Streptacidiphilus albus JL83: one gene and its partner. The protein of the gene in region 1 binds, or shares a complex with, the protein of each later gene. Links are inferred from orthologs where the notes say so. Each region holds a gene or a part of one and is shown on either strand. Other genes may lie near its edges.

Evidence for each region. Proteins that work in one complex are often made in the same cells at the same time.
Region 2: the proteins of BS75_RS20545 (region 1) and BS75_RS21305 are in contact, whole or in part, in a crystal structure (PDB 1W85), measured with the Geobacillus stearothermophilus proteins. The link is inferred for Streptacidiphilus albus JL83 from one-to-one orthologs. Residues at the interface, in WP_033016213.1 of Geobacillus stearothermophilus: Ile282, Leu283, Ser284, Leu285, Glu286, Phe325; in WP_033016211.1 of Geobacillus stearothermophilus: Val129, Ile130, Ala131, Met132, Pro133, Arg136, Lys137, Arg157.

What each region holds. Positions count from the first base shown.
Region 1 is NZ_JQML01000001.1:4,732,919-4,737,913, reverse strand. The notes cover bases 969-3,967. They hold BS75_RS20545 (alpha-ketoacid dehydrogenase subunit beta), read right to left. Parts: upstream 2,968-3,967; coding sequence 1,969-2,967; downstream 969-1,968. Other genes in these bases: pdhA (pyruvate dehydrogenase (acetyl-transferring) E1 component subunit alpha), read right to left, coding at 2,967-3,967. Also shown: BS75_RS49410 (M64 family metallopeptidase), read right to left, coding at 1-450; more of pdhA, read right to left, coding at 3,968-4,121; BS75_RS20535 (response regulator), read left to right, coding at 4,388-4,995. UniProt on the Bacillus subtilis protein: The pyruvate dehydrogenase complex catalyzes the overall conversion of pyruvate to acetyl-CoA and CO(2).
Region 2 is NZ_JQML01000001.1:4,908,781-4,912,655, reverse strand. What follows is about bases 1-2,877. They hold BS75_RS21305 (dihydrolipoamide acetyltransferase family protein), read left to right. Parts: upstream 1-693; coding sequence 694-2,061; downstream 2,062-2,877. Other genes in these bases: BS75_RS21295 (AMP-binding protein), read right to left, coding at 2,631-2,877; BS75_RS21300 (GNAT family N-acetyltransferase), read right to left, coding at 2,078-2,584; BS75_RS21310 (alpha-ketoacid dehydrogenase subunit beta), read left to right, coding at 1-688. Outside these bases: more of BS75_RS21295, read right to left, coding at 2,878-3,875. UniProt on the Bacillus subtilis protein: The pyruvate dehydrogenase complex catalyzes the overall conversion of pyruvate to acetyl-CoA and CO(2).

The DNA.
Region 1 (4,995 bases):
GAGCGCCAGCAGGCAGCGGCTGCCGGCGGCCGGACCGGCGTAGCGGGCGACCGCGCCGTCGTCCGCGCAGAGCATCCGGTCGACGCCCTCGCAGCCGAAGTGCATCCCCAGCGGCGAGCCGGAGCGCAGCCCGGAGGCGGGGGAGGCCAGGTCCACCCGCTGGACGTCGAAGAACCGCTGGTAGGTGCGGAACGGCTCGATCGCGGTCAGCGCCCGCCAGGCGGACGTCGCCTCGGCGCGGTACGCGGGCAGCTCGGCCGCGGTGTAACCGTCGCCGAGCAGGACCAGGGTGATCCGGTGCGCGGGATCGCCGTTGGAGACCAGCGGCCGGCTGTCCAGGACGCCGGTCGGGGCGACGGCGGCCACCGGTCGGGCGGGCGCCAGCGCCACCAGCGCGGCCAGCGCGAGCACCGCGGAGAGGACGGTCGGACGGGGGGACAGAAAAGCCACGGGTACTCCTCCGCAGTGGTTGAACTGCGGAGGAGTACCCGTGGCGTTGATGTGAACAACCGATGATGACGGTGCGTCACCCCGATGGACCGTCAGCCCCAGCTGATCAGCTTCTTGGGCTGCTCCAGCACCGCCGCCGTGTCGGCCAGCAGCCGGGAGCCCAGCTCCCCGTCGATCAGCCGGTGGTCGAAGGACAGCGCCAGCGTGGTGACCTGGCGCGGGACGACCCGGCCCTTGTGCACCCAGGGCAGCTCCCGGACCTGGCCGAAGGCCAGGATCGCGGCCTCGCCCGGGTTCAGGATCGGGGTGCCCGAGTCGACGCCGAAGACGCCGACATTGGTGATGGTGACGGTGCCGCCCTGCATGTCGGCCGGCGAGGTCTTGCCCTCCCGGGCCGTTCCGATCAGCGCGGTCAGCGCGTCGGCCAGCTCGGCCAGGGTCTTCGACCCGGCGTCCTTGATGTTGGGGACGATCAGCCCGCGCGGGGTGGCGGCGGCGATGCCGAGGTTGACCCGGCGCTTGTGCACGATCTCCTGGTTGGCCTCGTCCCAGGAGGCGTTGGCCTCCGGGTGGCGGTGGATCGCGGTCAGCAGCGCCTTGGCGACCAGCAGCAGCGGACTGACCCGCACCCCGGCGCCCAGCTCGCCGGACTCCTTCAGCTTCCGGACCAGCTTCATCGTCCGGGTGACGTCGACCTGCACCCATTCGGTGACATGCGGCGCGGTGAACGCCGAGGCCACCATCGCGGCCGCGGTGGCCTTGCGGACGCCCCGGATCGGGACCCGGACGTCGCCCTCGGCAGAGGCGGCCGCCGTGGTGGCGGTGGCGACCGGCGCCGGCGCCGGGACTGCGGCGGGGCCGCGGCCGGGGCGGCGACCAGCGCGTGGAGGTCCGCCCGGGTGACGGTGCCGTGCGGGCCGGTGGGCGTGACCGAGGCGAGGTCGATGCCCAGGTCCTTGGCCAGCTTGCGCACCGGCGGCTTGGCCAGCGGCCGGGTGCCGACGGCCGCCGGAGCAGCGGCGACCGCGACCGGCGCCGGGGCGGCGACTGCGACCGGGGCCGCGACCGGGGCGGCCGGCCGGGCGGGGCGTCGGTGCGCCGGGCCCGGCGCTGGACGGTGCCGGTGCGCGGGCCGTAGCCGACCAGCACCTCGCGCCGCGCGGGCTCGGCCTCCGCCTCGGCCTCGACGGTGGTGGCGGGAGCCGGTGCGGCGGCGGCCGGGGCCTCCGCCGGGGCCGCGTCGCCGGCCACCGCGACGGTGATGATCACCTGGCCGACGTCGACCGTGGTGCCCTCGGTGAAGAACAGCTCGCGGACCACCCCGTCGAAGGGGATGGGCAGCTCCACGGCGGCCTTGGCGGTCTCGACCTCGCAGACCACCTGTCCGTCGGTGACGGTGTCGCCGGGCTTGACGTACCAGGTCAGGATCTCGGCCTCGGTCAGGCCCTCACCCACATCGGGCATCTTGAACTGGCGGACTGACTCTTTGGTGACGCTCATGACGGTCTCCTCACACCCTCAGAAGGCCAGGGCGCGGTCGACAGCGTCGAGCACCCGGTCGAGATCGGGCAGGAAGGCGTCCTCCACCCGGGAGGGCGGGTAGGGGGCGAAGTAGCCGCCGACGCGCAGGACCGGCGCCTCCAGCGAGTAGAAGCAGCGCTCGGTGATCCGGGCCGCGAGCTCGGCGCCCATGCCCATGAAGACCGGCGCCTCGTGCACGACCACGGCCCGGCCGGTGCGGGTGACCGACTCGGCCAGGGTGTCGAAGTCGACCGGGGAGAGCGAGCGCAGGTCCACGACCTCCAGGCGCTGGCCGTCCTCGGCCGCCGCCTCGGCGGCCTCCAGGCAGACCTTCACCATCGGGCCGTAGGCCAGCAGCGTCAGGTCGCGGCCCGGACGGACGATCCTGGCCTGGTGCAGCCCCAGCTCGGCGGTGCCGTCCGGGTCGAGCAGGGCCTTGTCCCAGTAGCGCCGCTTGGGCTCCAGGAAGATCACCGGGTCGTCCGAGGCGATCGACTGCCGCAGCATCCAGTAGGCGTCCACCGGGTTGGAGGGCGCGACCACCTTGAGGCCGGCGGTGTGGGCGAAGTACGCCTCGTGCGACTCGCTGTGGTGCTCGACCGCGCCGATGCCGCCGGCCCACGGGATCCGGATGGTCACCGGGAGCTTGATGTGGCCCAGGGCGCGGGCGTGCATCTTCGCCAGCTGGGTGACGATCTGGTCGAACGCCGGGTAGACGAACCCGTCGAACTGGATCTCCACCACCGGCCGGTAGCCGCGCAGCGCCAGGCCGATCGCGGTGCCGACGATGCCGGACTCGGCCAGCGGGGTGTCGATCACCCGGCTCTCGCCGAAGTCCTTGTGCAGCCCGTCGGTGACCCGGAAGACACCGCCCAGCCGGCCCACGTCCTCGCCCATGACCAGGGTCTTGGGGTCCTCGTCCAGGGAGCGGCGGAGCGCCTCGTTGAGCGCCTTGACCATGGTGCTCGGCTTGTTGAAGGCCTGGTCGACAGCCATCAGTTGTCCTCCCCCTCGACGTCGTCGCGCTCGAAGGAGGCCGCGTAGGCGAGGTAGGCCTCGCGCTCCTCGTCCACCTGCGCGTGGCCCTCAGCGTAGACATGCTCGAAGATCGACGACGGGTCCGGGTCCGGCATGGTGCGGACGCCCTCGCGGACCCGGCGGGCCAGCTGCTCGCTCTCGGCCTCGACCGAGTCCAGGAACTCGGCGTCGGCCCAGCCCTCGCGCAGCAGGTACGCCTTGACCCGCTCGATCGGGTCCTTGAGCCGCCAGGACTCCAGCTCGTCCGCGATCCGGTAGCGGGTCGGGTCGTCCGAGGTGGTGTGCGCGCCCATCCGGTAGGTGAACGCCTCGACCAGGGTCGGGCCCTCGCCGTTGCGGGCCCGGTCCAGGGCCCAGCGGGTGACCGCCAGACAGGCCAGGACGTCGTTGCCGTCGACCCGGACGCCGGGGAAGCCGTAGCCCGAGGCGCGCTGGTACAGCGGCACCCGGGTCTGCTTCTCGGTCGGCTCGGAGATCGCCCACTGGTTGTTCTGACAGAAGAAGACCACCGGCGCGTTGTAGACCGAGGCGAAGGTGAAGGCCTCGGCCACGTCGCCCTGGCTGGAGGCGCCGTCGCCGAAGTAGGCGATCACCGCGTCGTCCGAGCTGTCCTTGGTGATGCCCATCGCGTAGCCGGTCGCGTGCAGCGTCTGCGAGCCGATGACGATGGTGTACAGGTGGAAGTTCTTCTCGTTCGGGTCCCAGCCGCCGTGGTTCACCCCGCGGAACATCCCCAGCAGGTTCAGCGGGTCGACGCCCTTGCACCAGGCCACGCCGTGCTCCCGGTAGGTCGGGAAGGCGTAGTCGCCCGGCCGCATCGCCCGGCCCGAGCCGACCTGCGCGGCCTCCTGGCCCAGCAGTGAGGCCCACAGCCCCAGCTCGCCCTGGCGCTGCAGCGAGGTGGCCTCGCCGTCGAAGCGCCGTACCAGGACCAGGTCGCGATAGATCGAGCGCAGTTCCTCCGGAGTGGTCTCCACGGAGAACTGCGGATGCTCGACCCGCTCACCCTCGGGGGTGAGCAGCTGGACGAGGTCCGGGGGTCCGGCCTCGGCGGCGGTGCCGTGGTGGCCGGGGGCAGCCGTCGGCGCCCCCACCGTGCTCTTGACGGTCACGTTCACTCCTCGGTCTCTCCGGCTTCCGGGGTTGCCGGCAACCGGTCCGGTCGCCCTCTCCAGCTCTTTGCGCGGGGTGTGCGCAAGGACGCGGATCGGCGGTAGGTGTGCCCCGATCCTGCAGGAGAACGTTACCCAGGGGAAGACCCTGCCGCTTCTGTCCTCGGACGTCCACGTACTTTCGGCCGGGTTTCGACCGGCCGAAACCGGGGTGATCGGTGTCAATCGGGCGCGTGCCTGGCGGCAAATTGTGCCAATCTGAAAAAATGACGCACAGCGGACAGATCAGGGTGTTCCTGGTGGACGACCATGAGGTGGTCCGCCGGGGAGTCCACGAGATGCTCTCCGTCGAGGACGACATCGAGGTCGTCGGCGAGGCCGGGACCGCCGCCGAGGCACTGGTCCGGATCCCCGCCGCCCGCCCGGACGTGGCGCTGCTGGACGTCCGGCTGCCGGACGGCAGCGGCGTCGAGGTCTGCCGCGAGGTCCGGGTCCGGGATCCCGGCATCAAGTGCCTGATGCTGACCTCCTACTCCGACGACGAGGCGCTGTTCGACGCGATCATGGCGGGCGCCTCCGGCTACGTGCTGAAGGCCATCCGCGGCCTCGACCTGGTGTCCGCGGTTCGCGACGTCGCGGCCGGGAAGTCGCTGCTGGACCCGGTCGCGACCGGCCGGGTGCTGGCCCGGCTGCGGGAGGGCGGCGCGCCGGAGGAGGACGAGCGGCTGTCCGGGCTGACCCCGCAGGAGCGGCGGATCCTGGAGCTGATCGGCGAGGGGATGACCAACCGGCAGATCGGCAACGAGCTGCACCTGGCCGAGAAGACCATCAAGAACTACGTCTCCGGGCTGCTGGCCAAGCTCCACATGGAGCG
Region 2 (3,875 bases), 180 kb from region 1 along the record:
GATGCGCAACCGCACCGCCGGGCGGATGCCGCTGCCGATCACCATCCGGATCCCCTACGGCGGCGGCATCGGCGGGGTGGAGCACCACAGCGACTCCTCCGAGGCCTACTACGCCCACACTCCGGGGCTGCACGTGGTCGCCCCCGGCAACGTCGCCGACGCCTACGGGCTGCTCCGGGCGGCCATCGCCTCCGACGACCCGGTGGTCTTCCTGGAGCCCAAGCGGCTCTACTGGTCCAAGGCCGACTGGTCCCCCGCGGCCGCGGTCCCGCCGCTGGGCCGGGCGGCCGTGGTCCGCACCGCCCCGCCGGGTCCCAGCGCCACCCTGATCACCTACGGGCCCTCACTGCCGGTCTGCCTGGAGGCCGCCGAGGCCGCACGCGCCGAGGGCTGGGAGCTCTCCGTGGTCGACCTGCGCAGCCTGGTGCCCTTCGACGACGAGACGGTTTGCGCGGCGGTGCGCGCCTCCGGGCGCGCCCTGGTGGTGCACGAGGCGGCCGGCTTCGGCGGCGTCGGCGCGGAGATCGCCGCCCGGATCAGCGAGCGCTGCTTCCACCACCTGGCCGCCCCCGTGCTCCGGGTCACCGGCTTCGACATCCCCTATCCTCCGCCGATGCTGGAGCGCCACCACCTGCCCTCGGTGGACCGCATCCTCGACGCCGTCGCCCGACTCCAGTGGGAGCAGTGACCCCGATGCCCTCCGTACGCGAGTTCCCGCTGCCCGACCTGGGGGAGGGCCTGACCTCCGCCGAGATCGTCCGCTGGCTGGTGGAGGTCGGCGAGGTGATCGAGGTCGACCAGCCGGTGGCCGAGGTGGAGACCGCGAAGGCCATGGTCGAGGTCCCCTGCCCGTACGGCGGGGTGGTCACCGCCCGCTTCGGTGAGGTGGGTGCGGAGATCCCGGTCGGCGCCGCGCTGGTCACCGTCGCGGTCGGCCCGGCCGAGCCCGCGACCTCCCCCGCTGCCACCACCGGCTCCGGCTCCGGCAACGTCCTCGTCGGCTACGGCACCGCCGAGTCCGGGAAGGGCGCCCGGCGCCGCCGGCTCGCCCCGAACGGCACCGCGAACGGCACCGTGCAGGTCGCCGCGCCGGTCGTGGTGCCGGTCACCGCGCCGGTCGCCGCGCCGGTCGTGGTGCCGGTCGTGGTACCGGTCGCCGTGCCGGCCCGCCCGGCCGCCGCGCACCGGCAGCCGCCGGCCGTCATCTCCCCGCTGGTCCGCCGGCTCGCCCGGGAGCACGGCCTCGACCTGGCCGAGCTGCCCGGCAGCGGCCCCGACGGGCTGATCCTCCGCGCCGACGTCGAGCGCGGCATCGCCGCCCAGGCCCCGGCGCCGGAAGCGGCCCCGCAGCCGGCCCAGGACGAGGTCGTGCCGCTGCGCGGGGCGGCGCGGATCGCGTCCGAGCGGTTCACCCGCAGCCGTCGCGAGATCCCCGACGCCACCTGCTGGGTGGACGCCGACGCCACCGGGCTGCTCGCCGCCCGCGACGCGCTCAACCGCGGCGGACGGGAGCCCAGGATCGGGCTGCTGCCGCTGCTGGCCCGGATCTGCACCGCCGCGCTGGCGGTGCATCCCGCCCTCAACTCCACCGTGGTCACCGACGCCGACGGCACCGCCACCGGCATCCGCCGGAACAGCGCCGTGCACCTGGGCTTCGCCGCCCAGTCCGCCCGCGGCCTGGTGGTTCCGGTGGTCCGGGACGCCCATCTGCTCGACACGGCCCAACTGGCTGCCGAGACAGCCCGGCTGACGGAGAGTGCCCGCACCGGTCGGCTCGCCGCCGCCGAGCTGACCGGCGGCACCTTCACCCTCAACAACTACGGCGTCTTCGGCGTCGACGGCTCCACCCCGATCCTCAACCACCCGGAGGCGGCGATGCTCGGGGTGGGCCGGATCACGGCCAAACCCTGGGTGGTGGACGGGGTGCTGGCGGTCCGTCAGGTCGTCCAGCTCTCCTTCACCTTCGACCACCGGGTCTGCGACGGCGCGACGGCGGGCGGGTTCCTCCGGCTGGTCGCCGACGCGGTGGAGGACCCCGCCACCCTGCTCCGCCACCTCTGAACCGGGTCGGGAGGGCTCAGCCGCGTCGCAGCACGAAGCGGAACAGCCCGTCCTCGCCCTCGCCGTCGCGGACGAAGCCGGCCCGGACCACCACCGCCTGCGAGGCGGTGTTCCCGGGCTCGGTGTGGGCGACGACGACGTCGACCTCGGGCTGGTCCAGGGCGAAGGCGGAGATCACCGCCACCGCCTCGGTGGCGTAGCCCCGACCGCGCTGGGAGGCGGCGAGGTCGTAACCGATCTCGGCCGAGCCCTCGCTCGGCGGGCCGTGGAAGCCGATGCCGCCGACGGCCGCGCCGTCCTCGGTCCGGACCACGGCGTAGACGCCCCAGCGCGGCGCGAAGACGCCCGCCTGCGCGGCCTTGGCCGCCATGGTGCAGGCGTCCCTGGTCCCCTCGTAGGGACCGTCGGCGACCCAGTCGAAGCCGCCGGCGCCGCCCGTGCTCAGGTCCACCGCCGACTCCGGCCCGATCGGGTGGAGTTGGAGGCGCTCGGCGTACAGGTGGCCGTCGGTGCTGTCAGTCATGTCGTCCCTTGGGGAGGTCGGCGTTGGCCCTGCTCGGTCGCGGCCATCATGCCGGACCGTCCCCCAGCAGCGCCGACCGCCCCTGGGCGGCGAAGGCGGCCCGCAGCCCGGCCGCGTCCGCGGCGGTGAGCAGCCGGTAGCCGGTCTCCTCGCCGCCGCGGCCGTAGGGCCGCCAGAGCACCGGGTCGGCGACCTGCCAGTGCTCGCGGCGCAGCCCGGTCCTGGCCGTCTTGTGGGTGGCGGTCACCGGCATCTCCGGGACCAGCCGGACGAAACGCGGCGGCATCTTGGTGCCGAGGTCGGGCTGGGCGGCCAGGAAGGCCGTCAGCTCCGTCGCCAGACGCTCGACGCTGTCGGCCTCCTGTCGCCCGGTCAGCTCGACGGCGGCCATCACCTGGTCCCCCGCCACCGGGTCGGGCACCGCGTAGACGGCGACGGCCCGGGCCCGCTCCCAGCGGGCGAGGATGTTCTCTATGTCGGCGACCGCCAGGTTCTCGCTGTCGACCCGGAGCCAGTCGGTGGTGCGACCGGCGAAGCGGAACCAGCCCTCGGCGTCGCGGTGGAAGAGGTCGCCGGTCCAGTACCAGCCGTCGCGGATCCGGGCGGCCCCGGCCTCCGGATTCCGCCAGTAGCCCTCGAAGCCGGCCCGGTCGGTGCGGTTGACCAGTTCGCCGATGGCCTCCTCCCCGTTGAGCAGCCGGCCGTGGGCGTCGAAGCGGGAGCGCGGGCACTCGGCGCCGGTCTCCGGGTCGACCACGGCGAGGTCGTCGTCCGGGCCGGCGCCCGCGCGGCCGACCGCCCCGGGCGGGGCCGACGGATCCTGCTGGAGGTTGCAGCCGCCCTCGGAGGAGCCGTAGCCCTCGACCAGCCGACAGCCGAACCGGGCCTCGAAGCGGGCGGCGTCGACCGCGCCGGCCTCGGTGCCGAAGCCGAGCCGCAGCGGCGAGTCGGCGTCGTCCGCCCGGGCCTCGGTGGCCAGGACGTAGGAGACCGCACGGCCCACATAGGTGAAGTACCCGGCGCCGTGGGCGCGGACGTCCTCCAGGAACCGGGAGGCGGAGAAGCGGCGGCGCAGCGCGACCGTCCCGCCGGCCATCAGCAGCGGCGACCACAGGCCCATCAGCGCATTGCCGTGGAACAGCGGCATGCAGCCGTAGCCGGTGTCGGCGGAGGTGAGGCCGAAGCGGGCGCGGAGCTTGTTCCCGGCCCCGGCCAGCCGCCGCTGGCTGCAGACGACGGCCTTGGGCGCACCGGTCGAGCCCGAGGTGAAGGTCAGCAGCACCCGGGTGGC